Regions from separate parts of the Streptomyces sp. CRN 30 genome, predicted to be linked through region 3. Evidence: riboswitches for the same ligand, from Rfam matches in the RefSeq annotation. Region 3 holds a riboswitch; each other region holds the start of a gene.

Evidence for each region. Region 3 has a riboswitch for cyclic di-AMP ahead of UW392_RS21295 (LysM peptidoglycan-binding domain-containing protein). Riboswitches for the same ligand answer to the same signal wherever they lie in the genome.
Region 1: it holds a riboswitch for cyclic di-AMP, as region 3 does, so the genes downstream of both, UW392_RS63715 (C40 family peptidase) here and UW392_RS21295 (LysM peptidoglycan-binding domain-containing protein) in region 3, are expected to answer to the same signal.
Region 2: it holds a riboswitch for cyclic di-AMP, as region 3 does, so the genes downstream of both, UW392_RS38290 (transglycosylase family protein) here and UW392_RS21295 (LysM peptidoglycan-binding domain-containing protein) in region 3, are expected to answer to the same signal.
Region 4: it holds a riboswitch for cyclic di-AMP, as region 3 does, so the genes downstream of both, UW392_RS38965 (M23 family metallopeptidase) here and UW392_RS21295 (LysM peptidoglycan-binding domain-containing protein) in region 3, are expected to answer to the same signal.

Annotation. Positions count from the first base shown of each region.
Region 1 is NZ_JAVRHI010000550.1:3,029-9,956, reverse strand. Features, by position in the region: gene bioB (biotin synthase BioB) at 1-873, opposite strand, end outside; gene UW392_RS63740 (8-amino-7-oxononanoate synthase) at 1,066-2,193, shown strand; gene UW392_RS63735 (DUF397 domain-containing protein) at 2,256-2,480, opposite strand; gene UW392_RS63730 (helix-turn-helix transcriptional regulator) at 2,490-3,350, opposite strand; gene UW392_RS63725 (ATP-binding protein) at 3,600-4,061, shown strand; gene UW392_RS63720 (DUF6328 family protein) at 4,083-4,643, opposite strand; gene UW392_RS63715 (C40 family peptidase) at 4,772-5,245, opposite strand; cyclic di-AMP (ydaO/yuaA leader) riboswitch at 5,249-5,456, opposite strand; gene UW392_RS63710 (hypothetical protein) at 5,818-6,126, opposite strand; gene UW392_RS63705 (ATP-dependent Clp protease proteolytic subunit) at 6,134-6,775, opposite strand.
Region 2 is NZ_JAVRHI010000362.1:745-7,672, reverse strand. Features, by position in the region: gene UW392_RS38315 (serine/threonine-protein kinase) at 1-474, shown strand, start outside; gene UW392_RS38310 (SurA N-terminal domain-containing protein) at 640-1,305, shown strand; gene UW392_RS38305 (nucleoside triphosphate pyrophosphohydrolase) at 1,379-2,350, shown strand; gene UW392_RS38300 (cytochrome P450) at 2,465-3,739, shown strand; gene UW392_RS38295 (transglycosylase family protein) at 3,950-4,906, shown strand; cyclic di-AMP (ydaO/yuaA leader) riboswitch at 5,181-5,359, shown strand; gene UW392_RS38290 (transglycosylase family protein) at 5,365-6,123, shown strand; partial or broken gene eno (phosphopyruvate hydratase) at 6,437-6,928, shown strand, end outside.
Region 3 is NZ_JAVRHI010000202.1:28,156-35,083, forward strand. Features, by position in the region: gene UW392_RS21285 (sigma-E factor regulatory protein RseB domain-containing protein) at 1-185, opposite strand, end outside; gene UW392_RS21290 (polyprenyl synthetase family protein) at 524-1,534, opposite strand; cyclic di-AMP (ydaO/yuaA leader) riboswitch at 2,203-2,399, shown strand; gene UW392_RS21295 (LysM peptidoglycan-binding domain-containing protein) at 2,405-3,109, shown strand; gene UW392_RS21300 (HAD family hydrolase) at 3,150-3,959, opposite strand; gene UW392_RS21305 (FAD-dependent oxidoreductase) at 4,088-5,293, opposite strand; gene UW392_RS21310 (ATP-grasp domain-containing protein) at 5,387-6,631, opposite strand; gene fahA (fumarylacetoacetase) at 6,874-6,928, shown strand, end outside.
Region 4 is NZ_JAVRHI010000368.1:6,969-13,896, reverse strand. Features, by position in the region: gene UW392_RS38980 (GNAT family N-acetyltransferase) at 1-1,662, opposite strand, end outside; gene UW392_RS38975 (HPr family phosphocarrier protein) at 1,806-2,087, shown strand; gene UW392_RS38970 (GntR family transcriptional regulator) at 2,309-3,001, opposite strand; gene UW392_RS38965 (M23 family metallopeptidase) at 3,422-4,198, opposite strand; cyclic di-AMP (ydaO/yuaA leader) riboswitch at 4,211-4,377, opposite strand; gene UW392_RS38960 (pitrilysin family protein) at 4,604-5,992, opposite strand; gene UW392_RS38955 (pitrilysin family protein) at 5,989-6,928, opposite strand, start outside.

The sequences.
Region 1 (6,928 bases), on a different contig from region 3:
GAGGTGCAGGGCGAGGGGCTGCATGCCGCGCAGGTGCACCTCGCGGCCGCCCGCGATCCGCACCTCCACGTCCGGGCAGACGAACCGGACCATCGCCAGGATGCGCAGGCACCGCTGCGGGGTGAGGTTCCACTCCTTCGCGAGCGGGGTGCCCTCGAACGGGATCAGGAAGTTGACCGGCACCGAGTCCGGGTCCAGCTCGCGCAGCGAGAACACCACGTCCACCAGGTCCTCGTCGCTCTCGCCCAGCCCCGCGATGAGCCCGGAACAGGCGGACAGCCCGGCCGCGTGCGCCTTGTGCACCGTGTCCACACGGTCGGCGTAGGTGTGCGTGGTGGTGATGGAGCCGTACGTCGCCTCGGCGGTGTTGAGGTTGTGGTTGTAGGCGTCGGCGCCCGCCGCGCGCAGCCGCTCGGCCTGGCCGTCGGAGAGCAGGCCGAGGCACGCGCACACCTCGACGTCCCCGTTCCGCTCCTTGATCGTCCGTACCGTCTCGGAGACCCGGTCGACGTCCCGGTCGGTCGGGCCGCGGCCGCTGGCCACCAGACAGACCCGCTTGGCGCCGCCCGCCAGCCCCGCGGTCGCCGCATCGGCGGCCTCCTCCGGTTTCAGCCAGGTGTACTTGAGGATGCCGGCCGTCGAACCGAGGCGCTGGGAGCAGTAGGAGCAGTCCTCGGGGCAGAGTCCGGACCTGAGGTTGACGAGGTAGTTGAGTTTCACCCGCCGGCCGAACCAGTGCCGCCGCACCCGGCCGGCGGCGGCCACCACGTCCAGCAGGTCGTCGTCGGACGTGGCCAGGACGGCCAGCGCTTCTCCGCGGGTCGGCGACGCGCGCCGGAGCCCCTTGTCCACGAGTGTGCTCAGCAGGTCCATGGAAGGCGATCCTGGCGTACGGGAGCGCCCCGGGCCAAGGAGGGATCGCACAACGGCGGCCGTCCGGAATGTGGGTATCGCCACTACTGCGGTCGGGCCGCCGGATGGCTAGTGTCTGTCCACTGTGCACAAACGGCGCCGTCGGCACACCGGCCGCAGGCGTGTCACCCGCCCCGCAGGCCCGGAGGACCCATGGCGTTCGGCTGGATCGACGAGCAGGCACGCACCCGCCGGCGCGCCGGACTCGTCCGCACCCTGCGGCCCCGCCCCGCCGCGTCCTCGCTGCTGGACCTCGCGAGCAACGACTACCTGGGGCTCGCCCGGCACCCGGAGGTCGTCGCGGGCGCCGCCGGGGCGGCCCGCCGGTGGGGCGCGGGGGCCACCGGCTCCCGGCTGGTCACCGGCACCACCGAACTCCACGGCGAACTGGAGCGCGAGCTGGCCGGCTTCTGCGGCTCCGAGGCGGCCCTCGTCCTGTCCTCGGGGTACACGGCCAACCTCGCCGCGGTGACCGCGTTGGCACCGGACGGCTCGCTGCTCGTCTCGGACGCGGGCAACCACGCCTCCCTGATCGACGGCTGCCGGCTGGCCCGGGGGATCACCCAGGTCGTCCCGCACGCCGATCCGGAAGCCGTCGGCAGGGCGCTCGGCACGCATCCGGGTCCGGCCGTGGCCGTCTCCGACTCGGTCTTCTCGGTGGACGGCGACGCGGCCCCCCTCGCCGCACTGGCCGCCGTCTGCCGCCGGGCCGGCGCCGGACTGATCGTCGACGACGCGCACGGGCTGGGCGTCCTGGGCGACGGCGGCCGGGGCGCCCCGCACGCGGCCGGACTCGCCGGCGCGCCGGACGTGGTGGTGACCGTCACCCTGTCGAAGGCGCTCGGCAGCCAGGGCGGGGCGGTGCTCGGCCCTGAGCGGGTGATCGACCACCTGGTCAACGCGGCCCGGACGTTCATCTTCGACACGGGCCTGGCCCCGGCGGCCACCGGTGCGGCCCTGGCCGCGCTGCGGCTGCTGCGCCGGGAACCCGGGCGCGCGGCCCGGGCACGGGAGGTGGCGGCGGAGCTGCACACCCGGCTGACGGCGTCGGGCCTCGATGCCGTGCGGCCCGACGCCGCCGTGGTGTCCGTACGCGCCCCTTCGCCCGAGCGGGCCGTACGGTGGGCGGCCGACTGCCGGGCGGCAGGTCTCGCCGTCGGCTGCTTCCGCCCACCGTCCGTGCCCGACGGGGTGTCACGGCTGCGGCTGACCGCCCGGGCGGATCTCACCGACGGGCAGCTGGACCGGGCCGTCGCGGTGATCTGCGGGACGCGGCCGTGAGTCGGCGTGACACGGCCGTGCGTCGAGATTCCCGGCGGTGACGGGTGACAGGAAGTCACTTGTCACCGGAGCGCGGAGATGAATTCCTCCCAGCTTTCGGGGGTGAACAGCAGAGCGGGTCCCGTCGTGTTCTTCGAGTCGCGGACGGCCACCAGACCGGCGCGGGAGCCGGTATGCGGGCGCGCCGTCTCGACGCAGTTGTTCATTCCCGTGCTGCGACTGCTGCGCAGCCATTGCACATCGTGCAGCGCGGTGCTCGAAGGGACATGACGAGGCAGAGCTGACATGGTGCCTCCTTATGCGCCGGCGGCTATCCCGGCGATGTAATCCAACGATTCCTCGGGCGAAAGGGCGTGGAAGCGAAGGGCGTTGAAGGCCTCCACATAGGCCTGGAGGTCTTCTTTCCGTTCGAGGTAGAGGCTACTCGTCAAGTGGTCGAGCACGACAACGTCCAGATCGGCCGTGTTGCAGAACGAGAAGATGACGAAAGGACCGGTGAGGCCGATGTGTTCCCCCGCGGTGAACGGCAATACCTGCAGCCTTACCTGAGGCAGCGCCGCCGCCTCCCGGAGCCGCTGCAACTGCCGTGCCATGACCTCGGGCCCGCCGACCCGCCGGCGCAGCACCGCCTCGTCCAGGACGGCGTCCAGCCGCAGCGGCGGGTCCGCGCGCAGCACGTCCTGGCGTGCGATGCGCACCTCCACCAGCGCGTCCAGCTTGTCGTCCGCCAGCCCCTCCAGCGTGGCCCGGGTCACCGCACGGGCGTACTCGGGCGTCTGCAGCAGGCCCGGCACCACCGAGGTCTCCAGCGTGCACATCCCGCCGGCCTGCGACTCGAGGCTGATGAAATCGCGGTACGTCGGCGGCAGCACCCCACGGTAGGCGTGCCACCAGTTCTGCCGACCGCCGCCGTCCTCGCCGCCCGCCAACGCCAGCAGCAGCTCGCGCAGTTCGGTGTCCGCCACCCCGTACGCGTCGAGCAGCCGGCGGACGTCGGCCGGTTTCACCCCGCTGGAACCCGTCTCGATCCGGCTCACCTTCGACTGGTGCCAGCCGACGAGCCGGGCCGCCTCGATGCTGGTGAGGCCGGAGCGGCAGCGCAGCAGGCGCAGTTCGGTACCGAGCTTGCGACGGCGCACCGCAGGACCGTATTGCATGGGTCTCTCCTTCCGCCCGGCCGCGGTGTCGGGGCGACGGTAGAGGATGGACCAATGGGGCCGCCCAAATACGGTCGGTCGTCGGAGAGTTCACCGCTTCGAGCGACAGATATATGCACATCTTGGCGGATCGGTGCCGCGAGCACCCTCAGTGATGGCAATCTGGCGCGAAGCACCAGTCCGGGACCGTACCCGAATCCTTCCTTCCGTGGCGGACCGGCGGTCTCGTGGGAAAGGGACGACGTGGTTATGGCAGACCACCAGGAAGCATCCGTCACTCTGCCGAGCGACCCGGCCTCGGTCTCCGCGGCCCGCACCTATGTCGCCGGTGTCCTGTCCGAATGGGGCCTGCCGAGCGACGCCGAGATCGGCGAGACCGTACGGCTGATCGTCTCCGAACTCGCCACCAACGCCGTCCAGCACACCTTCGGACAGTCGCCCACGTTCACCGTGGACATCGCGCTCGACCGCGACGAGCACCTGCACATCGGTGTCACCGACAGTCACCCGCGGTTCCCGAAACGGCTGCCCGCGGCCGTGCAGCAGGACAACGGCCGCGGCATGGTCATCATCCGCTGGCTGACCGCCGAGTGCGGAGGCAGACTGAGCATGAGACCCACCCGGGAGGGCGGCAAGACGGTGGCCATCGAACTGCCCTGGGTGACGTCGGCGCAGCCGCCGCTGACGGCGGCCGGGCAGCAGGACCCCTGAGCGGGCCCGGGCGGCGGGGGGTCAGTGGATCGGCTCGCGCGGTCCCCGGGACGACGACACCGTCTCCGGTGCCCCGGCGGACGTCTCGTCGGCGTCGTCGCGGGATCCCGACCGGAGGACCAGGCGGGGCAGTACGCCCCACAGGCCCGTGCAGGCGAGGAAGGTGCCCGCTCCGGCGGCGATGCCGGCCCCGCGGTCCAGCGCCACGTCCACGACGAGGGTGACCGATCCCGTGAACGCCAGCATCAGCACCACCATGCCGACGGTGGCCAGCCGGTCGGAGACCCGGACGATCAGCGGCTTGGCGTTCTGCTGGAAGAGGGAGCGGTGCAGGGCGGCCGGCGCGACGAAGATGATGGCCGAGAGCAGGGCCAGCAGCAGCGTGGTCACGTAGGTGGCGAGCTGGAAGGTGTCCAGCGACTCGAAGCGCTGGGTGAACGCCATCGACAGCAGGAAGGCGAAGAGGACCTGCACCCCGGTCTGGGTGACGCGCAGTTCCTGGAGCAGCTCGATGAAGTTGCGGTCGGCTCTCTCGAGCGGCGTCTCGTTGCGTCCCGTGTGCGAGCTCTGGTGGTCGGCCATGGGGGAACGTGTAACCCGTCCGGGCGTGGTCACGCCCGCACGGGACGCGTCCCACCAGGCACGTCGTGGGTGTGCCGGGCCGGGACCGAGGAGGGGCGACGGCACGGGAAGCCGTCGCCCCGGGCAGGTCACGCCACCCGGCCGTACCAGACGCTCTTCGTCCAGATCTTCGACTTGCGCACCACGTCCCCGCTCTTCGGGGAGTGCCAGAGCTTGCCGCTCCCGGCGTAGATGCCGACGTGGTACACGTTCTTGCCCGAGTGGAAGAAGACCAGGTCACCCTGCTTGCGCTTGGATGCGGAGATCTTCTTGGTCTTGTTGTACTGCTGCGCGGCGGTGCGGGGCAGCTTCTTGCCCGCCTTCTTGTACGCGTACAGCGTCAGCCCGGAGCAGTCGAACCGGTTCGGGCCCGTGGCGCCCCACGCGTACGGGGCGCCCTGCTTCGACGCCGCGATCTTCAGCGCCTTCGACGCCGGCGAGGTCGCCTCGGCCTGGGTGGCGACACCCGGGACCACGAGGCTGCCGCCCACGGCGGCGATGGTGAGGAACGATGCGGTGCCGGCCCGGCCGAGCAGCGACGGGACACGATTGAGCGCAGTCATGCGCAACCCTTCGTCAGCCGCCTGTGAAGGATGACCTGTCGGATTCGGGCTGGCGAAGTAGCCCGGCCACGTCATGACGTGGCTTCACCCCAAGGACCACTCGGAACGGTGTTCGTCCCGGCGGCCCGTCGTGCTCGGGTCCTCCACTCCTGCCGATCCACTTCTGTCGACCCGTCATCCGTGCGGTGGCAGGACTCGGCGTCCGCCCGGACCGCCCCGCCGCTGCGGCGGGGGCTTGTCGTCGGTAGGGATCTTGACGCACGAATGTCGCAATCACCGAGCGGAATCGGAGATTTGTGGGGTTACTCACCACTCACCTGTTCGGGTGGACAGCCCCTTCCGGCGACGCGGGCCGAGGGAGCCGAGGTCCTCGCACCAGGGGCGGCGCGGCGGCTGAGTCCCTGGTGCGGACGGAGTGCGCAACTTCTGCGCGTCTTGGGGAGGACGGGCCCTTAGGCCGTTCGTGGGTATGCGGTCCGGTCCGCGCGCGCTCCGTGCCGGATGCGCCGACGGGAGCGGCGTGCGCCCCGTGCCGGGCCCTCGTGCCGTACTCCCGTGGTGGGGAACCCGCGTCAGCCGCCCGGTTCCGGTGGCACGGTGACACGGGTGGTGCGCCGTTCGCCGTCGAGCACCCGCAGGGCGCGTGCGAGGGTCGGGGCGTGCAACTCGCTCTCCCCTCGCTTGTGCATCAGTTCGAGAGCGGTGCGCAGGGCCGTCGCCCTGCCCACCAGGGCCTGTGCGGCGCGCAGTCCGCGGTAGGTGTCGCCCGGGCGCGCCGGGTTGATCCGGCCCAGCAGGTCGACCACGTCGAGGTACCGGTCGATCAGCTCCGCCTCGGCACGGGTCAGCGCGGGCAGCGGTGGCAGTTCGGGGGGCAGCACCGGCGGCTCACCTCCCACCGGGCAGGGCGCGGGAGGCCTTGCGGCTCTCGACGACCCGGTCCACCAGGCCGTACGCCACGGCTCCGGCGGCGTCCAGGACCGTGTCCCGCTCGATGTCGGCCCGCACCTGCTCCGGGCTCCGGCCGGTGTGCCGTACGAGCATCCCCTCCAGCGTCGCGCGGTTGCGCAGCAACTCGTCGGCCCGGAGGGCGAGGTCGCTCGCCTGTCCCTCGACCGGCTCGGGCAGCGACGGCTGGTGCACCAGCACGCGGGCGCCGGGCAGGGCGTACCGCTTGCCCGGCGTCCCGCCGGCCAGCAGCACCGCGGCGGCCGAGGCGGCCTGGCCGAGGCAGATGGTCTCCACGTCGCAGGAGACGTACTGGATCGTGTCGTAGACGGCCGTCATCGCGCTGAACGAGCCGCCGGGTGAGTTGATGTAGAGCGAGATGTCCCGGTCCGGCGCCGCGTGCTCGAGATACATGAACTGCGCCGTCACGTCGCTCGCCGAGCGGTCGTCGATCGGGGTCCCCAGGAACACGATCCGTTCCGCCAGCAGCTTCGCGTACGGATCGAGCGTCCGCACCCCTGCGCCGGTGCGTTCGGTGAACTCCGGCAGGACGTAGCGGGCGGACGGTTCGTTCTTGCCCATGGAGCGCGCCTCCTCCGACGGTCCTCTGGCCCTCTGCCAATGGCCCTCTGTTCGTTCCGTAAAGAATGTACAGAACGTACGCCCGAAGGGGAGGGGGCACGCTGAGAGCGAAACAGGTGGCGGAACCGGATCGACCGGCCCCCGCAGACTGTC
Region 2 (6,928 bases), on a different contig from region 3:
ATACTCCCCCTGGCCGCCGCCCGGCACGGCGAGCACTCACCCGTCGTGCGGACCCTGCGCAAGCAGTACGCGGCCACGCTCATGGACGACGGCCAGTACCGGCGCGCCCTGCCCGAGCTGCGCCGCCTCGCCGACGCCCGGGCCGCCGAGGCGGGCCAGGCCGACCCGCAAGCCCTGCGCTACCGCTACGACGCCGCCCACTGCCTCGAACAGCTCGGCGAGCCGGCCGCCGCACTCGCCGAGTACCGCGCCCTGCTGCCGTACTACGAGAACCAGTACGTGTCGGGCGACCCCGAACTCTCCCTGGACGTGCGCCGCCGCATCGGCCACCTCCTGCTGGCGCTCGGCGACCGCCCCGCCGCCCACGACACCCTGGCCCGCCTCCTGCACGACGTGGAGCGGCTGCGCGGGCCCGGACACCCGCTGGCGGCGGACGTGCGGCGGACGCTGCAGTGGCTGGGACGGGTGCGCTGACGGCACGCGCGCGGGCCACGGCGGTGCGGGGGTGCCCGAAGTGCCGGTGAATCGTTGGTCGAATGGCTGGCCGAGAGCAGGGCCACTGCCTACCATCGATCACCGCAGGACTTTGTGCACCGTCGCACAAGCTCTCCGAGAGAGAGCTTCCCAAGGGAGGCCACCTTGCACCGCCGCAGCAGTCGCCGTCGCACCGCGCTCCTCCTCGCCGCCGCGATCGCCGCCGCGGGCCCCGCCCTCACCGCCTGCGGCGACGAGGCGCATCCCGGTGCGGCGGCCGTCGTCGGGGACCAGCGGATCACGGTCGCGCAGCTGGAGAGCCGGGTCGGCGAAGTGCGCGCGGCCCAGCGGGCCGCCACCGTCGACGACGCCCAGTACGAGCAGGCCGTCGCCGGCACCGGCAGGCTCACCCGCGACACCCTGCACGGCATGGTCCTCGACCGGGTCCTGGACCACGCCTCGGCCGACGCCGGTGTGCGCGTCACCCGCAAGGAGATCCAGGGCTTCCGCGCCTCCCTGGAACAGCAGGCGGGCGGCGCCGAGGCCCTGCGTGCGGCCTGGCTGCAGCAGTACGGAGTCCCGCCCCAGCGCCTGGAGGACAACCTCCGCACCGAGCTCCAGGCCCAGAAGCTGGCCGCCGCGCTCGGCGCCGACATGAGCGACGAGCAGGGCCAGGCCGTGTTCTGGCAGGCCCTGTCGAAGGCCTCCGGCGAGCTCGACGTGGACCTCAACCCCCGCTACGGCACCTGGGACGTCGAGCGGAGCAGCCGGGCGGACGCCACGACACCCTGGGTCCGGGAGGTCACGGCGGCGGCGGAGCAGCCGGCGTAGAGCCACTGTCCACAGCCTGTGGACAACGTCCGGTGCCGTCGGTGCCGTGGGTTACGTTCGAGGCGTGAACGCAATGAGCCCCGACGGCGCACCCGGCCGTATCGTCCTGCTGACCACCAGCCACCGCGTCGCGCCCGGACTGCTCTCCTGGCCCGCCTGGCAGGCACTGCGCACCGCCGACCGCGTCCTGTGCGCGGACGGCGCGCACCCGCAGCTGCCGTACCTCCGGGACGCCGGCGTGGCCGTGGCCGAGACGGCCCCCACCGCCCCCGACCTGGTCGACGCCTGCGCGGGCGGCCGCACGGTCGTGGTCGTCGCGTCGGGCGAGGGCGAGCCGCTGCTCACCGACGGCCTGGCGCGCCTGGCGGGCTCCGGCCGCGTCCGGATGCCGGAGCTGGAGCTGCTCCCCGCCTCGTACGACCTGCCGGGAGCCCGCCTCCTCGACCTGGTCCAGGTCATGGACCGGATCCGCCGCGAGTGCCCCTGGTCCTCCCGGCAGACCCACGAGGGGCTGGCGAAGTACGGCATCGAGGAGGCGTACGAACTCGTCGAGGCGATCGAGGACGGCGACCGTGACGAGCTCCGCGAGGAGCTGGGCGACGTCCTGCTCCAGGTGGTCTTCCACGCCCGCATCGCCGAGGAGGACCCGGACGCGCCGTTCTCCGTCGACGACGTGGCGGGCGGCATCGTCGCCAAGCTGATCCACCGCCACCCGCACGTCTTCGGCGACGCGAGGGCCACGACGCCCGAGGAGGTCAAGGAGCACTGGCTGCGCACCAAGGCGGTCGAGAAGCGGCGCTCGTCGGTCACCGAGGGCGTCCCCCTCGGCCAGCCCGGCCTGGCCCTCGCCGCCAAGCTCTCCTCCCGCGCCCGCACGGCCGGCCTCGACGTACCGCTGCCCCAGGGCGAGGGCGTCGGTTACGAACTGCTCGCCCTGGCGGCCCGCGCCGAGGCCACGGGCGTCGACCCCGAGGCGGCCCTGCGAGCAGCGGCCCGCGCGTACCGTGACGCCATACGGGGCGCGGAGGGCCTGGGCGGGGCCTGAGAGCCTGTGGATCCGTGCACGGCGGGCCGCCGGTACCGGGTACGGCGCCGGTCGGGCGCGAGCGCGGACCGCACCCACCGGCGAGCCCCGCAGCCCGCCGGATACGGTCGGGAGGTGACCCAGCAACCCCGGCCCGCCGACGCCGCGCCCACGCTCTTCACCTGGGAGTTCGCCACCGACCCCTATCCCGCGTACGCCTGGCTGCGCGAGCACGCGCCCGTGCACCGGACCCGGCTGCCCAGCGGGGTGGAGGCCTGGCTGGTCACCCGTTACGCCGATGCCCGGCAGGCGCTCGCCGACCCGCGGCTGTCCAAGAACCCGGCGCACCACGACGAACCCGCCCACGCCAAGGGGAAGACCGGCATCCCGGGCGAGCGCAAGGCCGACCTGATGACGCACCTGCTCAACATCGACCCGCCGGACCACACCCGGCTGCGTCGGCTGGTCTCCAAGGCGTTCACCCCGCGCCGCGTGGCCGAGTTCGCCCCCCGGGTGCAGGAGCTCACCGACCAGCTCATCGACGGGTTCGCCGAACGCGGCAGCGCCGACCTCATCCACGAGTTCGCCTTCCCGCTCCCCATCTACGCGATCTGCGACCTGCTCGGCGTCCCCCGCGAGGACCAGGACGACTTCCGGGACTGGGCGGGCATGATGATCCGGCACGGCGGGGGGCCGCGGGGCGGTGTCGCCCGGTCCGTGAAGAAGATGCGCGGCTACCTCGCCGACCTCATCCACCGCAAGCGCGAGGCACTCCCCGACGTCCCCGCCCCCGGCGAGGACCTCATCTCCGGTCTCATCCGCGCCTCCGACGAGGGCGAGCACCTCACCGAGAACGAGGCGGCGGCGATGGCCTTCATCCTGCTCTTCGCCGGCTTCGAGACGACCGTCAACCTGATCGGCAACGGCACGTACGCCCTCCTCACCCACCCCGGCCAGCGCGAACGCCTCCAGCGCTCGCTGGCCGCGGGCGAGCGCGACCTGCTCGCGACCGGCGTGGAGGAACTGCTGCGCTACGACGGCCCCGTAGAGCTCGCCACCTGGCGCTTCGCCACCCGCCCTCTCACGATCGGCGGGCAGGACATCGCGTCCGGCGACCCCGTGCTCGTGGTGCTCGCGGCGGCCGACCGCGATCCGGAGCGGTTCGCCGACCCGGACGTCCTCGACCTCTCGCGCCGTGACAACCAACACCTCGGGTACGGGCACGGCATCCATTACTGCCTGGGCGCACCCCTGGCCCGGCTGGAGGGGCAGACCGCGCTCGCGACGCTCCTCACCCGCCTTCCGGACCTCGGACTTGCGATGGATCCAGCCGATTTGCGGTGGCGTGGCGGGCTCATTATGCGGGGGTTGCGCACGCTTCCCGTGGAGTTCGCACCGGTTCGGTCATGACGCCGGAAGTGCACGTCGGAGGTGATCGCGCGACCTCGCACAGCCGGACGAATGTGACGCTTGATCAAGTTCGTGATCTGCGCGTGATCTGCGCTGCATTGACTTGTGACAAGTGATCGACTGCGGCTACGTTCACGCATCAACGCGACCGGCGCGCCTCACACCGGGGCCGGCCGGGCCGCTCCTTGCTGTCGTGTGAAAGGCAACCGCATGCTCTCCGGGAACGGTCGTCACCGGCGCCCCCGTCAGGCTCCGGCCCTCCTCGTCGCGGCGGGAGTCACCGGATCCGCCATCGCGATCCCGCTGCTCGGCGCGAGCGGGGCGAGCGCGGCCGACGGAACGGTCTGGGACCAGGTCGCCGACTGCGAGAGCGGCGGGTCCTGGAGCGCCAACACGGGCAACGGCCACTACGGCGGACTCCAGATGTCCCAGAGCGACTGGGAGAAGTACGGCGGTCTGGACTACGCCCCCAGGGCCGACCAGGCGAGCCGCTCCCAGCAGATAGCCGTCGCCGAGAGCATGCTCGCCGACCGGGGTGCCATCGCCTGGGCCACCTGCGGCGTGCTCGCCGGGCTCGCCGGCGACGACGACGCGGCGGACACCGACACCAGCGCGAAGGGCGGCTCCACCAAGTCCTCCGGTTCCTCCGGGTCTTCCGCTTCCTCCGGCGCGTCCGGCTCGTCGGAGTCCGCCACGCCGGCGGCCGGTACGACCACGCCCGGCAGCGGCTCCACCGGGAGCGCCTCCCCGAGTGCCGGCACCGCCGACGAGACGGCGTCCGGCGACAAGTCCGGCGCCTCCGGCGCGAGTACGTCGGAGGAGGACGACCCGAAGGCCTCCGCGTCGGGCGACGAGTCCGGCGAGCCGGGCGGTGACGAGGACGCCGCCGGCGAGACGGAGGAGGGCCTGGCGACCGACGCCGCGTCGGCCTCCCCCTCCGAGTCCGCCGCCCCCTCCGCCGACGCCTCCACGGACGCGGCCGAGGGCACCGGCCGGCACCGCGGCGACAGTGCCGCCGAGCAGCCGGCCGCCGGCGTCACGGGCGGGTCAACCGCCTCCACCGGACGCCACGCCGCCCAGCCCGTCGACGTGGTCAGCGAGCTGACGGGTGGCGCGTACACCCTCCGCTCCGGTGACGGCCTCTGGGCCGGCGGCAGCTCCCTCTAGGCGGATCGCATCGTTCCCGGTCGGGCGCTGGGGACCAGCGCCCGACCGCTGCGTTCCGGGTGTCCGGCGGGCAGCTGAAGGACGCCGGAACGCGCGGCAGTTCGCGAGCGCATTCGCGCCGTATGCACCATTTGATCTCGGTGGGAGATGAGTCACAAAGGCCCTGATCGTCTTTGTGTTCCGGCGTCACACGTGCCTACCGTCGTGATCGCTCGCCACAGCGGGCCCCGCGGTCGTCACGCCGAATCCTGCCAACGGCCGTACGGGAACAGTCGTCGCGCAAGCGCCGTGGGCAGGAGCGGGGGACCCAAGGTAGGTGCCGGGCCCGGGAGTCGAGAGACACCCGGAAACGGCTTGGGGTGAAGCCGCGCAGGGCAGTACGCCGTGCGCGGCCGGGCAATCTGACCGGCCCGAACCCGACAGCTCACCTCGCAGGCGTCGGTGAGGGGATCAACTTCATGCTGCGTTCCTGCAACAAGGGCAACAAGACCAAGCACCGCCGTCCGTCCAAGGCCAGTCAGGTCGTCGCGTTCGCCGGCGTCACCGGCGCCGCGATCGCCGCCCCGCTGCTGACGGCGGGCTCCGCCTCCGCCGCGTCCGCCTCCGAGTGGGACACCGTGGCCCAGTGCGAGTCCGGCGGCAACTGGTCGATCAACACCGGCAACGGCTACTACGGCGGTCTGCAGTTCTCCGCCTCCACCTGGGCCGGTTACGGCGGCACCCAGTACGCCGCCACCGCGGACAAGGCCTCCAAGGCCCAGCAGATCGAGATAGCCGAGAAGGTCCTCGCGGGCCAGGGCAAGGGTGCCTGGCCGAACTGCGGTACGGGCCTGTCCGGTGCCGCGTACAACGGTGCCGCGGCCGCCCCGTCGACCTCCGGTTCGGGCTCCGGCTCCGGTTCGGGCTCGGGCTCGGGCTCCGGGTCCGCCGGGCAGAGCGCCCCCGAGCAGAGCGCGCCGAGCCAGAGCGCGCCGAGCGGGAGCACCCAGGAGCAGCGCGCCTCGCGTTCCTCCGAGCGGGCCACCGTCGAGACCCCGACCGGCAAGAAGGTCAAGAAGGGTGACGGCGAGTACAAGGTCGTCAAGGGCGACACCTTGAGCGGCATCGCCGGCGAGAAGAACGTCGCGGGCGGCTGGGAGAAGCTCTACGAGCTGAACAAGGACGTCGTCGACGACGCCGACGTCATCTACCCGGGCCAGCAGCTGCACCTGAGCTGACGACGGCCGAACCGGTGACGGCCGGCCCGGCCGGCCACCCCCGTCCCCACGGGCGCCCCGCCCCGGTGCGTGTTCCCCCCATGCGCACCGGGGCGGGGCTTTTCCGCGAGCCGTCCGCGCGCGCCGCGGGGGCTTCCCGGGCGCGCGGCGGCGGCCGGTCGCACTGGTCCGCGTTTGTTCCGTTCAGAAACAATTTACTCTCGGTTATGTCCCCAGGGTGACCGGCAGGCTGGCCGATCCCCCGGAGCCGGTTAGGCTCATCCCGCAGGGCCACTGCCCTCGTACCCGCGTCACATCCCAGAAGGAGATGCTCGTGCCGTCCATCGACGTCGTCGTAGCCCGGGAAATCCTGGACTCCCGAGGCAACCCCACGGTCGAGGTCGAGGTCGGCCTCGACGACGGCAGCACCGGCCGTGCCGCCGTTCCGTCCGGTGCCTCCACGGGTGCCTTCGAGGCCATCGAGCTCCGTGACGGCGACACCAGCCGTTACCTCGGCAAGGGCGTGGAGAAGGCCGTCCTCGCCGTCATCGAGCAGATCGGCCCGGAGCTGGTCGGCTACGACGCCACCGAGCAGCGCCTGATCGACCAGGCGATGTTCGACCTGGACGCCACCGACAACAAGGGCTCCCTCGGCGCCAACGCCATCCTCGGCGTCTCCCTCGCCGTCGCGCACGCCGCCTCCGAGGCGTCCGACCTGCCGCTCTTCCGCTACCTGGGCGGCCCCAACGCGCACCTGCTGCCGGTGCCGATGATGAACATCCTGAACGGCGGCTCGCACGCCGACTCCAACGTGGACATCCAGGAG
Region 3 (6,928 bases):
TGGGCGCTGACCTCCGGCAGGTCGGGATCGCCGGAGCCGGCGAACGCCGGCACGAGGCCGATGGTCGCGGCCGCCACGCCCACCACGGTGACCGGGACGACGTACCGCGCGGCCCTGCGCCGTCCGCCGCGCACGTCCCCGGCCTCGCCGGTCGTGGCGCTGTCGTCGGATTTGAACGGTGCCATATGTGCCTTACCTCCGTAGTAGGCGGCGGCCAGGTCGTCGCACCGCGCCGCATTGCCCGTGCCGCGTCGCGGTGCCCGTGGCGTCGTACTCGCACGGCGTCGTTCTCGCACGCGTCGTCGTCCACCTCGAGCCGCCATTCTCACCCGAACCAGTGAGGATTGGTGCTTTCCATCCGACCAAATCGGCCATCCGGAAGCGTCAGACCGCGGGATCAATTCCACGTACTGCTGAGGGATGACATACGGAGGCGGCGCCTTCCCCGCCCCGTAGGGGTCGCCGGGAGGGCGCCGCGTCCACCGTCCTGCGGTGCGGGGCGTACGCCACGCACCCTCGGCCGTCAGCCGGCCCGGTGCACCACCGCGTCGCACAGTTCCACGAGCGCGCTCTTGGCGTCGCACTCCGGCAGCGGCGCCAGTGTCGACCGGGCCTCCTCCGCGTACCGCACGGTGTCCCGCCGGGCCTGCTCCAGCGCCGGGTGGGCCCGCAGCCGGGACAGCGCGTCGGCGAGGCGCGCGTCGTCGGTCAGGTCGCCGTCCAGCAGCTCGCACAGCTCGGCGTCCTCGGCCAGCCCCAGCCGCGCGGCCCGCTCCCGCAGCCGCAGCACCGGCATCGTGGGGACACCCTCACGCAGATCGGTCCCCGGCGTCTTCCCCGACTCGCGGGTGTCGGAGGCGACGTCCAGCACGTCGTCCGCCAGCTGGAACGCGATGCCCAGCCGCTCCCCGTACTGCGTCAGCACGTCCACGACCGTCTCGTCGGCGCCGGACATCATCGCCCCGAACCGTCCGGAGACGGCCACCAGCGAGCCGGTCTTCCCGCCGAGGACCTCCAGGTAGTGCTCGATGGGGTCCCGCCCGTCGCGCGGCCCGACGGTCTCCAGGATCTGCCCGGTGACCAGCCGTTCGAACGCCTCGGCCTGGATCCGGACCGCCTCGTGCCCCAGGTCGGCCACCACGTGCGAGGCCCGGGCGAACAGGAAGTCCCCGGTCAGCACGGCGACGGAGTTGCCCCAGCGGGCGTTCGCGCTCGGCACCGCGCGGCGCACGTCCGCCTCGTCCATCACGTCGTCGTGGTACAGCGTGGCCAGGTGCGTCAGCTCGACGACCACGGCGGAGGGCACGATGCCCGGCGCGTGCGGGTCCCCGAACTGCGCCGCGAGCATCACCAGCAGCGGCCGGAACCGCTTCCCGCCCGCCTTCAGCAGGTGCTGCGCGGCCTCCTGGATGAAGGGGACCTCGCTCTTCGTGGCCTCGAACAAACCTTCCTCGACGGCCGTCAATCCGGCCTGGACATCGGCTTCCAGAGCCTGGTCCCGCACGCTCAGCCCGAACGGCTCGACGACGGTCACGAGAGGTCTCCTGTCTGCTGACGTCTGCTGACGGTCATACGGTCGGTCACACGGACGGTCACGGTCTCAAGGTCGATGACATAGTTTGTCGATCTGTCGCTGCCATCACCCGAGTCAGCGTATCCGGTCACCTTTCGATCACCACGAGCGCCCACCGGTCCACCCCGGGCGGCATCGGCACACACCGGTCATGTTCTTGATCAGCTGATACGTACGGACATGCCTCGACCCACACGGCTCCACCGGCGGCTCTCCTCACGGCCCCCGAGTGATCATCCCCGACACCCGGCGCATCCGCTCCGCGCCCGCTCCGCATACCCGGTGCGGACCATGTGTCACGGGCGCAGCCTCCCGTCACCGCCCCGTGACTCCCTGCCACCTTTACGCCACCCCCAGTCGCCGCTCCGCACGGACACCCTTCCCCCATGATCCTTCCAGCCCGTGAGTCGAGTCACACGGGGGCCTTTGTGACCACACCTTCGAAGCGCGAGCACTTTGCCTTTGCAGAAGGAAAGTTGGAGTCGACCGACCGGGCATTTCGATCTCCTTTAGCCCCGCCAGCACGTCACCAGAGAGACTCACGTCACCCATCCACCCTTGTTTCACCTGTGTGCTCTCGCATACGTTCACGTCCATCCGGGCGGAACGCCGAATCCTGCCGCCGCCCGCGACCCCTTTGACCGACTCACTCACGCAGGGCAGGAGCGGGGGACCCAGGCAAGCCGCCGGTCAGTAGGTCCGGACCGGCTCGGGGTGAAGCCGCGCACACCACTCGCCGCTCGTCATGCGTCGTGCGGGCCGTGCACGGCCGGGCACCTTTCCGCCCGAACCCGACAGCTCACCTCGCAGGCGCCGGAGAGGAAACGCGCCATGCCCGCACGAGGCAAGCACCGCCGCCCCAGAACCAGCCCGCTCGCCCGAGGTGTCCTCGCCGTCGCCGGAACCGGTGCGGCCGCCCTCGCCCTTCCGCTCATGGGCGCGACGAGCGCCAGTGCCGCACAGCCGGCCCAGGTCCGGACCGCACCCCAGGCCGCCGCCCCGACGTACACCGTGCTCGCGGGCGACACGCTCACCGGGATCGCGGACGAGCACGCCGTCGACGGCGGCTGGCGACAGCTGTACGAGGACAACCGCGCGGTCGTCGGTGACGACCCGCAACTCATCCGCCCGGGTCTGGAACTCACGGTCGGTGCGGCCGGGGAGTCCGGCACGGACACGGCGACCGCGGTCACCCCCGCCTCCGTCACGACCTACGCCGACAACCTCGACGGCTGGATCCGTGAGGCCCTGGACGTCATGGGGCAGAACGGCATACCGGGAACGTACGACGGCATCCACCGCAACGTCATGCGCGAGTCGTCCGGCAACCCGCAGGCCATCAACAACTGGGACTCGAACGCCGCGGCGGGCACCCCGTCCAAGGGCCTGCTCCAGGTCATCGACCCGACGTTCGCCGCGTACCACGTCTCCGGCACGGTGTACGACCCGTACGACCCGGTCTCGAACATCGTGGCGGCGTGCAACTACGCCGCCGCGCGGTACGGCTCGATCGACAACGTCTTCGGTCCGTACTGACCCGGCTCCCCGGCGTGGCCACACCCGGCCACGGCAACGCTCACCCCGGAAACAGCCGCTCCAGCACCACGGCGACCCCGTCCTCCTCGTTCGACAGGGTCACCTCGTCGGCGACGGCCTTGAGTTCCGGGTGGGCGTTGCCCATGGCCACCCCGCGTGCGGCCCAGCCGAACATGGGGATGTCGTTCGGCATGTCACCGAAGGCGACGGTGTCCGCCGGGCTCACCCCGAGCCGCCGGGCGGCCCTGTCCAGGCCCGTCGCCTTCGTGACGCCACATGGCTGAAGTTCGACGGTCCCGGGCCCCGACATGGTGACCGTCGCCAGCGAGCCGACCACTCGGCGGGCCGCCGCCGTCAACTCGTCGTCGCTCAGCGTGGGGTGACGCAGCAGCACCTTGCTGATGGGCGCGCCCCACAGTTCCTCGCGCCGCCGCACCGGTACGGCGGGAAGCATCGGCTGCGGCATCAGGTAACCCGGCTCGATGAGGGTGCTCCCCTCCGCCCCGTCCTGGTCGACGGCCGCGTACACCTCCCCGACCTCGGCCTCGATCTTCTCCAGCGCGGTCTCCGCGAGTTCCCTGTCCAGGGTCACGGACCAGATCAGCCGATCCGCGCCGGCGTCGTACAGCTGCGCGCCCTGCCCGCACACCGCAAGCCCCCTGCTGCCGAGCTCCCGCAGCAGGGGGCGTACGAGTGGGGCGGGCCGTCCCGTCGCGACCAGGTGCCGCGCACCGGCGGCCGCAGCTCTCGCGAGAGCGGAGCGGGACCTGGCGGAGAGCGTGTGGTCGCCGCGGAGCAGCGTTCCGTCCAGGTCAGTGGCGATGAGGGCGTACACGGTGCGCGGCGTCATGATCAGAGAATACGGACCGGCAGGGCTCATCCGTCCGGCGCTAACCGGACGACGTACCCCCTTGCGGCACCGTGAACTCCCGCCCCCGGACAGCGCGGTTCACGGTGGCACGCACCGCGTCCCACCGCTCACCGGTGGGCGGCCGCCAGGTGCCTGACCAGCCGCCGCGAGGCGAACTCCGTGCCGCACACGAACCGCATCACCGGCCCGTACGAGGCCGCCGCGGGCAGCCCCGTGAAGTACAGCCCGGGCACCGACGAGCGATATCCGGCCCCGAGCCGCGGTGCTCCCCGGCTCACCGCCAGCTCCGTACGCAACTCGTGGCCGATGAAGTCCATCGCCGCCAGGTCCACCCGGTAGCCCGTGGCCGCGATCACGTGGTCGGCCGACAGTTCCTCCATGCGCCCCTCGTGGGTGCGCACCACCAGCGTCGGGCGCCCGTCGATGCCGCCCGCGCGCACGATCCGCTGCACCTCCCGTACCTGCACCGTGCCCTCGAACCGGTCCCGCAGCCACCAGGCGCCGAGCGGCCCGAGCACCCGGCGCACGAGGAGGTGGCGGGCGCCGGCGGGCAGCCGGCGGTAGGGGTGCGGGTAGTAGCTGAGCGCCCAGAGGGACCAGGCCCGGCCGAACGGCGACTCGGGCCGGAGCCTCGGCTGCCGCCACGGCGGATCACCGAAGGCCACCTTGCCGCGCCCGCGCGCGACCACCCGTACCCGCGCTCCGGCCTCCGCCGCCAGCACCGCCGTCTCCAGCGCGGACTGCCCGGCGCCGACCACGAGCAGGTCCTTGCCCGCGAACCGGTCGAGGTCGTGGTGGTGCGAACTGTGCGAGAGGGGTCCGGTGGGAGTGGGCCCGTCGGGGGCGGCGCCCGCGAGCTCGGGCGGGAGGTGGGCGAGGCCGGACAGGCCGGTCGCCACCACGACAGCCCGCGCGGTGAACGACTCCCCGGAGTCCAGCTTGAGTTCGAACCCCTTCCCGTCCGCGCGCCGGTCCACGGACACGACCCGCACCCGCTCCAGGTCGGGCACCAGCCGCTGCTGGAACCACGACCCGTAGTCGATGAACGTCTCCACGGGGATGACGTCCTCGTCCCGCGCCAGCCGCGGTGTGCCCGCCGCGTCGCAGTAGTCGGTGAGGGTGTGACCGCCCTGCGGCGCGTCGATGGCCGAGGCGGCCGGTGTCGATTTGAGGAGCATCCCGGCGGGCATGTTCTCCCGCCAGCTCACCATGGGTTCACCGAAGACGCGTGTCGGAATGCCACGCCCCCGCAGGTGGGCGGCGGTGGACAGGCCGAACGGCCCGGCGCCGATCACTGCAACCGGATGAATCACGAAGTCCCTCCCGGAACGTAACGCGACGAATGCGCGATGTACCTGCTTCGTGGCCTGCTTCTGGCACCTGCTTCACGGCACCTGCTTCATGGCCTACTGGGCGGCGGCGCCCGAGCCACGGCGCTGCGCCCGCCACAGCTGGTACAGGTGCTTCACGCCCGGCCGTACGAGGCGGGCGAGCATCGTGAGAGCCGGCCACAGGTCGTCCCGCGCGAACCAGGCCGGCTCGGTACCGCTGGCGCGGGCCGGAGCGTGCGGTGTCGTGTAGCCGCTGCGCCGGTAGGCGAGCAGCGCGGGCAGGTCGATGTTCTCCACGACGTACCGGCGACCGGTGAGCTGTTCCCCCTCCGGGACCGTCCGTCCGGTCAGGTCCAGGTGCAGGGCGCGCACGACATCGACCCCCGACTCGTTCTCGAACATCCGGAACTGCGCGCCCATCCGCGGATTGAAGTCGAGGAGCTTGTACTGCCCGTCCCTGCGGTCGAAACGCAGGTCCAGGTCGATGATCCCGCTGAAGCCGATCTCCTTGATGAACCGCGCCGCCAGATCCGCGAGCTCCGGATTGTCGACTATGTAGGCGTTGGCCGTCATTCCCGCGTGCGGCGGCCACGACCGTACCTTCACCCCGGTGAACATGGTCAGCGGCGCCGACTCCGCGTCGAAGTACGCGTGCACGATCCAGTCCTCGGCGTCCTCCCGCGGCAGGTACTCCTGGAGGATCACACCGGGCCGCTCACCCCACTCCCGCGCCAGCCGGAGCAGCCCCTCCCGTGAGGCGATCCGGGTGGTGCCGTTCACGGCGGGACGCGCGCGCCGCACGAACGCCTCCCTGTTCTTGGCCACCACGGGGAAGCGCGCGGTCGCGGCGAACCGCTCGACGTCCTCGTAGGATCTCGGAAAACGGGTCGCGGGGCTGGCGATGCCGTGTCGCACGCACAGTTCGTGCAGCCCCTGCTTGCTGGCGAGGCGACGGGGCAGCCCGGGCTCCACCCGCGGGAAGAGGAACGGCCCGTCCAGTTCCTCCTGGTGCTCGGCGATGAGTACGGCGGCCTCCTCGTCGGTCGGGACGAGCACCGTCGGCCGGCCGATCCTCCGCCCGATCCGCAGCAGCCCCGCCACCAGCCGCTCCGGCTCCTCCGTCCCCGTGGTCGGCCAGACGAAGGCCCGCTCCAGGTACCGGGAGACCGCCGCGGGTGTGCAGCGGTCCTCGGTGACGGCGTACATCGGCACGCCGAGCCGCCCGAGGCTGCGGATCGCGCCCACGCCGCCGTGGTGCAACGGATAGTTCCCGAACTTCACGATCAGCCCGGGCACATCCCGGTCGACGTCCAACGGCACACTCGAACCACCCCCACGCACGGGTCCCCCCTAGCTGTCCCCCTGACGAACCCGGACCCGCCCCGTCCGCGTCCGTACCCCCGAAGGACGCTAAGCCGGAATTGTCCGTTCCGACCAAGTCGTATCAGGACATTACGAACTCTTTAGGCAATGTCACCCCTGCCTGAATCCGTTGCGCCGCCGTAACCTGTGCCGCGACCACCACGGCACCACGGACAGCAAGGAAAGTGAGGCACCACCCGATGCCCCCCTTCGACGTCCCCGAGGGCGACCCCTTCGGCCCGCACAACCTCCCGT
Region 4 (6,928 bases), on a different contig from region 3:
CGTGTGGAAGTCCGCCGCGGAGGCGGCCGTGGTCAGGTCCAGCGGCGGCAGCGGCCGCAGCCCCTCGGCGAGGCACGCGTCGTACGTCAGCAGGCCCAGCGACTCAGAGTTGCCGAGGATCGCCACGCGCGGGCCGGCGGGCAGCGGCTGGCGGGCCAGCAGCAGGCCCGCGTCGACCAGCTCGGTGATCGTGTCGACCCGGATCACCCCGGCCTGCCGCAGCAGCGCGGAGACGGTGGCGTGCGGCAGCCGCGTGGCCCGTACGGCGTGACCGGTGGGCGCCGCTCCGCCGTGCCGCGCCCCCTGGACCACGACCAGCGGCTTGACGGCGGCCGTACGACGGGCGAGGCGGGTGAACTTGCGCGGGTTGCCGATCGACTCCAGGTACATCAGGGCGACGTCGGTGTCCGGGTCGTCGTACCAGTACTGCAGGACGTCGTTGCCGGAGACGTCGGCGCGGTTGCCGGAGGAGACGAAGGTGGAGACGCCCGTGACCCCGGTCACTCCCCCGCCGCGCCGGTGCAGCCGCGAGAGCAGGGCGATGCCGATGGCACCGGACTGGGCGAACAGCCCGATGCGCCCGTGGCGCGGCGTCTCGGGAGCGAGCGAAGCGTTGAGCCGGACCTCCGGGGAGGTGTTGATGATCCCGAAGGCGTTGGGCCCGATGACGCGCATCCCGTAGGTGCGGGCGCGCCGCACCAGTTCGCGCTGGCGCTCGCGCCCCTCGGGGCCGCTCTCGGCGTACCCGGCGGAGATCACCACGAGCCCCTGCACCCCGTGCGCCCCGCACTCGGCGACGACGGCGGGGACCTGCTCCGCGGGGACGGCGACGACCGCGAGGTCGACCGGCTCGGTGATCGCGCCGACGGAGCGGTACACGGGGACGCCGTCGAGCTCCGCCTCGTCCCCCACGGTCCGGTTCACCGCGTACAGGCGCCCGGTGAACCCCGCCCCGCGGAGGTTGGCGAGGACGCTGCGGCCCACTCCCCCGGGCGCGCGGCCCGCGCCGATGACGGCGACCGAGCCCGGCGCGAGGAGCCGCTGCACCGAGCGCGCCTCGGCGCGCTGCTCCCGCGCGCGCTGCACGGCGAGGGAGCGGTCGGTGGGCGCCAGGCCGAACTCGAGGCGGACGACGCCGTCCTCGAAGCTGCGCTTCTGCTGGTACCCGGCGTCCGTGAACACCTTGATCATCTTGGTGTTGGCGGGCAGCACCTCGGCGGAGAAACGGCGGACCCCCCGCTCCCGGGCGACCGCGCCGATGTGCTCCAGGAGGGCCGAGGCGACGCCCCTGCCCTGGTGGGCGTCCTGCACCAGGAAGGCCACCTCCGCCTCGTCGGCGGGCGCGGAGGACGGCAGGCCGTCGGCGTCGACGCGGTCGTAGCGTACGGTGGCGATGAACTCGCCGCCCACCGTGGCGGCGAGTCCCACCCGGTCAACGAAGTCGTGGTGGGTGAAGCGGTGCACGTCCTTGGCGGACAGGCGTGGGTACGGCGCGAAGAAGCGGTAGTACTTCGACTCGTCCGAGACCTGCTCGTAGAAGCTGACGAGACGCTCGGCGTCATCGACGGTGATGGGCCTGACGCGCGCGGTGCCGCCGTCGCGCAGCACCACGTCGGCCTCCCAGTGAGCGGGGTACTCGTGCCGGTCCGGCGAGGTCTGCATGGTTCCCCAGCGTACGGCTCGCCCCCGACAGCGGGGCGAGGCAGCCTGGGGACCGGAACCGGATCGGGGTCAGGCCGTGGGCCGCGTCCGGGACCGCTTCGTCGATGGGTCAAAGACACCGCAACACCGAAGGGCATCAACACATGGCTGAGCGCCGCGTCAACGTCGGCTGGGCCGAGGGCCTCCACGCCCGTCCCGCCTCCCTCTTCGTCCGGGCCGCCACGGCCTCCGGAGTCCCCGTGACGATCGCCAAGGCCGGCGGCAACCCCGTCAACGCGGCCTCCATGCTGGCGGTCCTCGGCCTCGGCGCCAAGGGCGGCGAGGAGGTCGTCCTCGCCTCCGACGCCGAGGGCGCGGACGCCGCGCTGGACCGGCTGGCCAAGCTGGTCTCCGAGGGGCTCGACGAGCTCCCCGAGACCGTCTGAGCCGCGCCGGGGTGACGCCGTAGCCGTCACCGACGCATACGCATACGTGAAGGGCTCGTCCGATTCGCCGGGCGGGCCCTTCACATTACCTTCCGGCGGGTGGCGCATTCCGCCGCTGGCCGACGGTGCAATTCCTCTCCGCGCGCAGCTCTATATCCTCTGCGCAGGCAGCGGAAAAAGCCCCCCGGAAATTACACTGCACTTTGTATACGGCTTCCGTGTTAATGCCGCGCGCTCGACATGTTTACGTGGTGTTGCGAAGTCCTCACACGGTCGGCGCGGTCCCCGTGGGGGAAGCGCAGCCGGTGCGTGTCGGCCGCCCGCTCCTGGTGCAGGGCCGTGATCGCCCGCGCCCGGTCGCCGTCCCCGCGCGCGACGGCGTCGACGATGCCGCCGTGCTCGGCCCAGGACCGCACCGGATCGGCGGGCGCCTCCACCGTGTACATCCAGGCGATCTTGTGCCGCAACTGGGCGAGGGTCGAGGTCAGCGCGGGGCTGCCGGACGCCTGGGCGAGCGTCTCGTGGAACCAGCCGCCCAAGGAGCGCAGGTCCTCGCTGTGGCCCCGGCGCGCCCGCTCCTGCCCCAGTCTGACCAGGCCGCGCAGCACCTTGAGGTGTGCCTCGGTGCGGCGCTGGGCGGCCCGTGCGGCGCCCAGCGGCTCCAGCAGCGTGCGCATCTCCAGCACGTCGGCGGCCTCCTGCTCGGTCGGCTCCGCGACACACGCGCCCGCGTGCCGGCGGGTGACCACGAAGCCCTCCGCCTCCAGGGTGCGCAGGGCCTCGCGCACGGGGACGCGCGAGACGCCGTAGCGGCGGGCCAGCACTTCCTCGGTGAGTCTGCTGCCGCGCTCGTGGACCCCCGCGACGATGTCATCACGGATCGCCGTGCATACCGAGTGCGCCGGAATACGCATGACCGGACCTCCGCCTTAATACCCGTGATGCGCCGCCGATTGACGCGTGTTCCCGCGACTCTATTGCAGGGCACCGGAATTTCCGACGCCGGGCCGGAATCCATGGATATTTTTTGGACAGCGGACGTGTCACAACGGACATGTCATCACGACATGCCGCAACGGACGCGGCGCACTGACCCCTCACCACGGAACGCCTCACCACGGAACGCCTCACCACAGGGCGCGTCACCACGGAGCGCGCCACCGCGGACGGCGAAAGCCCCGGCTCGGGGGAGAGCCGGGGCTTCCTGGGGCTTCTGGGCCTTCGGGCGCGGGGCGGGGTGTCCGCCGCCGGGGGCTCGCTCTCCGGTCCAGGGGGCGCCGCCCCATGGGTCGTCGCCTGAGGGACTGTCGCCGCAGGATGAACGTCTCAGGGGGTCAGACGTTCACGCCGTGCGCGCGCAGATAGGCGACGGGGTCGATGTCGGTGCCGTACTCGGCCGTCGTACGGACCTCGAAGTGCAGGTGCGCACCGGTGACGTTGCCGGTCGCCCCGGAGACGGCGATCTGCTGGCCCGGGACGACCGCCTGGCCGACGGACACACCGATGGACGACAGGTGGCCGTACTGGGTGTACGTGCCGTCGTTCATCCGGAGCACGATCTGGTAGCCGTACGAGCCGCCCCAGCCCGCCTCCACGACGGTGCCGGAGCCGACCGCCTGGACGGCCGTGCCGGAGGCGGCGTGGAAGTCGACGCCGGTGTGGCTGCCGGAGGACCAGACGGCGCCACCGCTCTTGTAGCCGGTCGAGACGTACGAGCCGGCGATCGGGGAGACATAGGTGCTCAGACGCTTGCGCTCGGCCTCGCGGGCGGCGCGCTCCTCGGCCTCGCGGTCCTCCTCGGCCTTCACCGAGGCGAGCTGCACCGCCAGCGCCTCGGCCTCCTCGCGGGCCCGCTTCTGCGCGGCGGCCGCCTCGGCTGCCTGCCGCTGGGCGGCGGCCTGGGCGCCGACCTGCTCGGCCATCGAGTCGCCGATGCTGAGGGCCAGGGTGAGGCCGGTCTGCTCGGCGGAGGGGTCCGCGGCGAGCGCGGGAGAGGCCAGGGTCCCGATGACGCCGGTGGTGGTGAGCGCGGCGACACCCACGGTGCGCGTGGTGGCCTGCTTCACCCGGCTGGGACGACGGTGCTTCCCGGTGGCGCAGCTGAACGCCATGAAGTGGCTGGTCCTTTCCTTCCCTCTCGCCTACCGGGTTAGCTGACGGGTTCGGAGCAGGAAGGTCTCCTACGAGCTCCCTCCACCAGGTGGAGAGCGCCCGATTCACCCCAGGGGACTTCGGTTGGGTCCCCGGCTCCCCTGGCTCGCGCCATGCGGGGACTCGGCGATGACTGTCCGGCGCCGCGGGTGCGGCATGGTGCCTGACGAACAGCCGGACCGACGCTAAGGGTCCCGTCTTTCGAACAACAAACGAAAGACAGGTTTTGTAGCGTACGCCACAGGGCAGACAGCCCAACTCGGCCCCAATACGGGCAAAGCGGGACCCTGGTGGTTCTTCAGCCACCAGGGTCCCGCTGTCGGCGCCAGGCCGGCGGCTTCCGTCCGCCCGGCCCCGCCCGGCCCCTACTCCGCCCGGACGACGGTCACTTCGCCGATGCCGAGGGCGCCCACGGGCTCCTCGATCTGTGCCGCGTCGCCGACCAGGACGGTCACCAGCCGGTCCCCGGGGAAGGCGTTCACGGCGGCGGCGGTGGCCTCCACCGTGCCCGTCTCGGCCAACTGCCGGTACAGCGTCGCCTGGTAGTCGTCGGGCAGGTGCTGCTCGACCTGGTCGGCCAGCGTGCCCGCGACGGCCGCCGCCGTCTCGTACTTCAGGGGCGCGACCCCGACGAGGTTCTGCACCGCGACGTCGCGCTCGGCGTCCGTCAGGCCGCCCTCGGCGAGGGTGCGCAGCACGGTCCACAGGTCCGCCAGCGCGGGACCGGTGTTGGGCGTGTCGACGGAACCGCTGATGGCGAGCAGCGAGGCCCCGGTGCCGTCGGGCGCGGAGCGCAGCACCTGGCCGAACGCCCGCACACCGTAGGTGTAACCCTTCTCCTCGCGCAGCACGCGGTCGAGGCGCGAGGTGAGGGTGCCGCCGAGGCAGTAGGTGCCGAGCACCTGGGCGGGCCACACCCGGTCGTGCCGGTCCGGGCCGACGCGGCCGATGAGCAGCTGCGTCTGGACGGCGCCGGGGCGGTCCACGATGACGACGCGGCCGGTGTCGTCGGCGGTCACCGGCTCCACGGGCCGCGGCTCGGCCGAGGAGCCGGTCCAGGCGCCCAGGGTGTCGCCGAGCAGCCCGTCGAGGTCCACGTCGGTGAGGTCGCCGACGACGACCGCGGTGGCCGTGGCCGGGCGGACGTGCTTCTCGTAGAAGGCGCGCACGGCCGCCGAGTCGATGGCCGCGACGGTGTCCTCGGTGCCCTGGCGCGGGCGCGACATGCGCGAGGAGGCCGGGAACAGCTGCCTGGAGAGCTCCTTGGCGGCGCGGCGGGCCGGGTTGGCCAGCTCGTGCGGGATCTCGTCGAGCCGGTTGCGCACCAGCCGTTCGACCTCGCCGTCGTCGAACGCGGGCGCCCTGAGGGCGTCGGCGAGCAGGCCGAGCGCCTTGGGCAGCCGGGAGACGGGCACCTCGAGGCTGATGCGGACGCCGGAGTGGTCGGCGTGCGCGTCGAGGGTGGCGCCGCAGCGCTCCAGCTCGGCGGCGAACTCCTCGGCGGAGTGCTTGTCGGTGCCCTCGGTGAAGGCGCGCGCCATGATCGTGGCGACGCCGTCGAGGCCCGTCGGCTCGGCGTCCAGGGGCGCGTCGAGCAGCACCTCCACGGCGACGACCTGCTGGCCGGGGCGGTGGCAGCGCAGCACGGTCAGCCCGTTGTCCAGGGTGCCGCGCTCGGGGGCCGGGAACGCCCAGGGCCGGGCCTCGCCGGCCCGGGGCTGCGGGTGGAAGTCCATGGTGGCGAGTTCGGTCACTTCGCCGGCTCCTCGTTCTCGTCGGTGGCTACGGCGGTGGCGGCGGCCTCGGGATCCTCCGCGGCCTCCTCGGCGGCGACCGGCTCGTACACGAGCACCGCGCGGTTGTCGGGCCGCAGGCGGGCCTTGGCGATCTCCCGCACTTCCTCGGCGCTCACGTCGAGGACGCGCTGCACGGCGGTCAGCGCGAGCTGCGGGTCGCCGAACAGGACCGCGTACCGGCACAGTTCGTCGGCGCGGCCCGCGACCGTGCCGAGCCGGTCCAGCCACTCGCGCTCCAGCTGGGCCTGGGCGCGCTCCATCTCCTCGGCGGTGGGGCCCTCCGCGGCGAACCGGGCGAGCTCCTCGTCGACGGCGGCCTCGATGACCGGGACCTCGACGTCACCGGAGGTCTTGACGTCCAGCCAGCCCAGGGAGGGCGCCCCGGCGAGCCGGAGCAGCCCGAACCCGGCGGCGACGGCGGTGCGGTCGCGCCGCACCAGCCGGTTGTACAGGCGGGAGGACTCGCCGCCGCCGAGGACGGTCAGCGCCAGGTCGGCCGCGTCCGCCGCGCGCGTGCCGTCCTCGGGGAGCCGGTAGGCGGCCATCAGCGCCCGCGCGGGCACCTCCTCCTCGACGACCTCGCGCAGCTGCCCGCCCATGACGTCGGGCAGCGAGCCGTCGCGGGGCGCGGGCTTGCCGTCGTGCCCGGGGATGGACCCGAAGTACTTCTCGACCCAGGCGAGCGTCTGCTCGGGGTCGATGTCACCGACCACGGAGAGCACCGCGTTGTTGGGCGCGTAGTACGTGCGGAAGAACGCGCGCGCGTCCTCCAGGGTGGCCGCGTCCAGGTCGGCCATCGACCCGATCGGGGTGTGGTGGTAGGGGTGGCCCTCCGGGTAGGCGAGGGCCGTCAGCCGCTCGAACGCGGTGCCGTAGGGGACGTTGTCGTAGCGC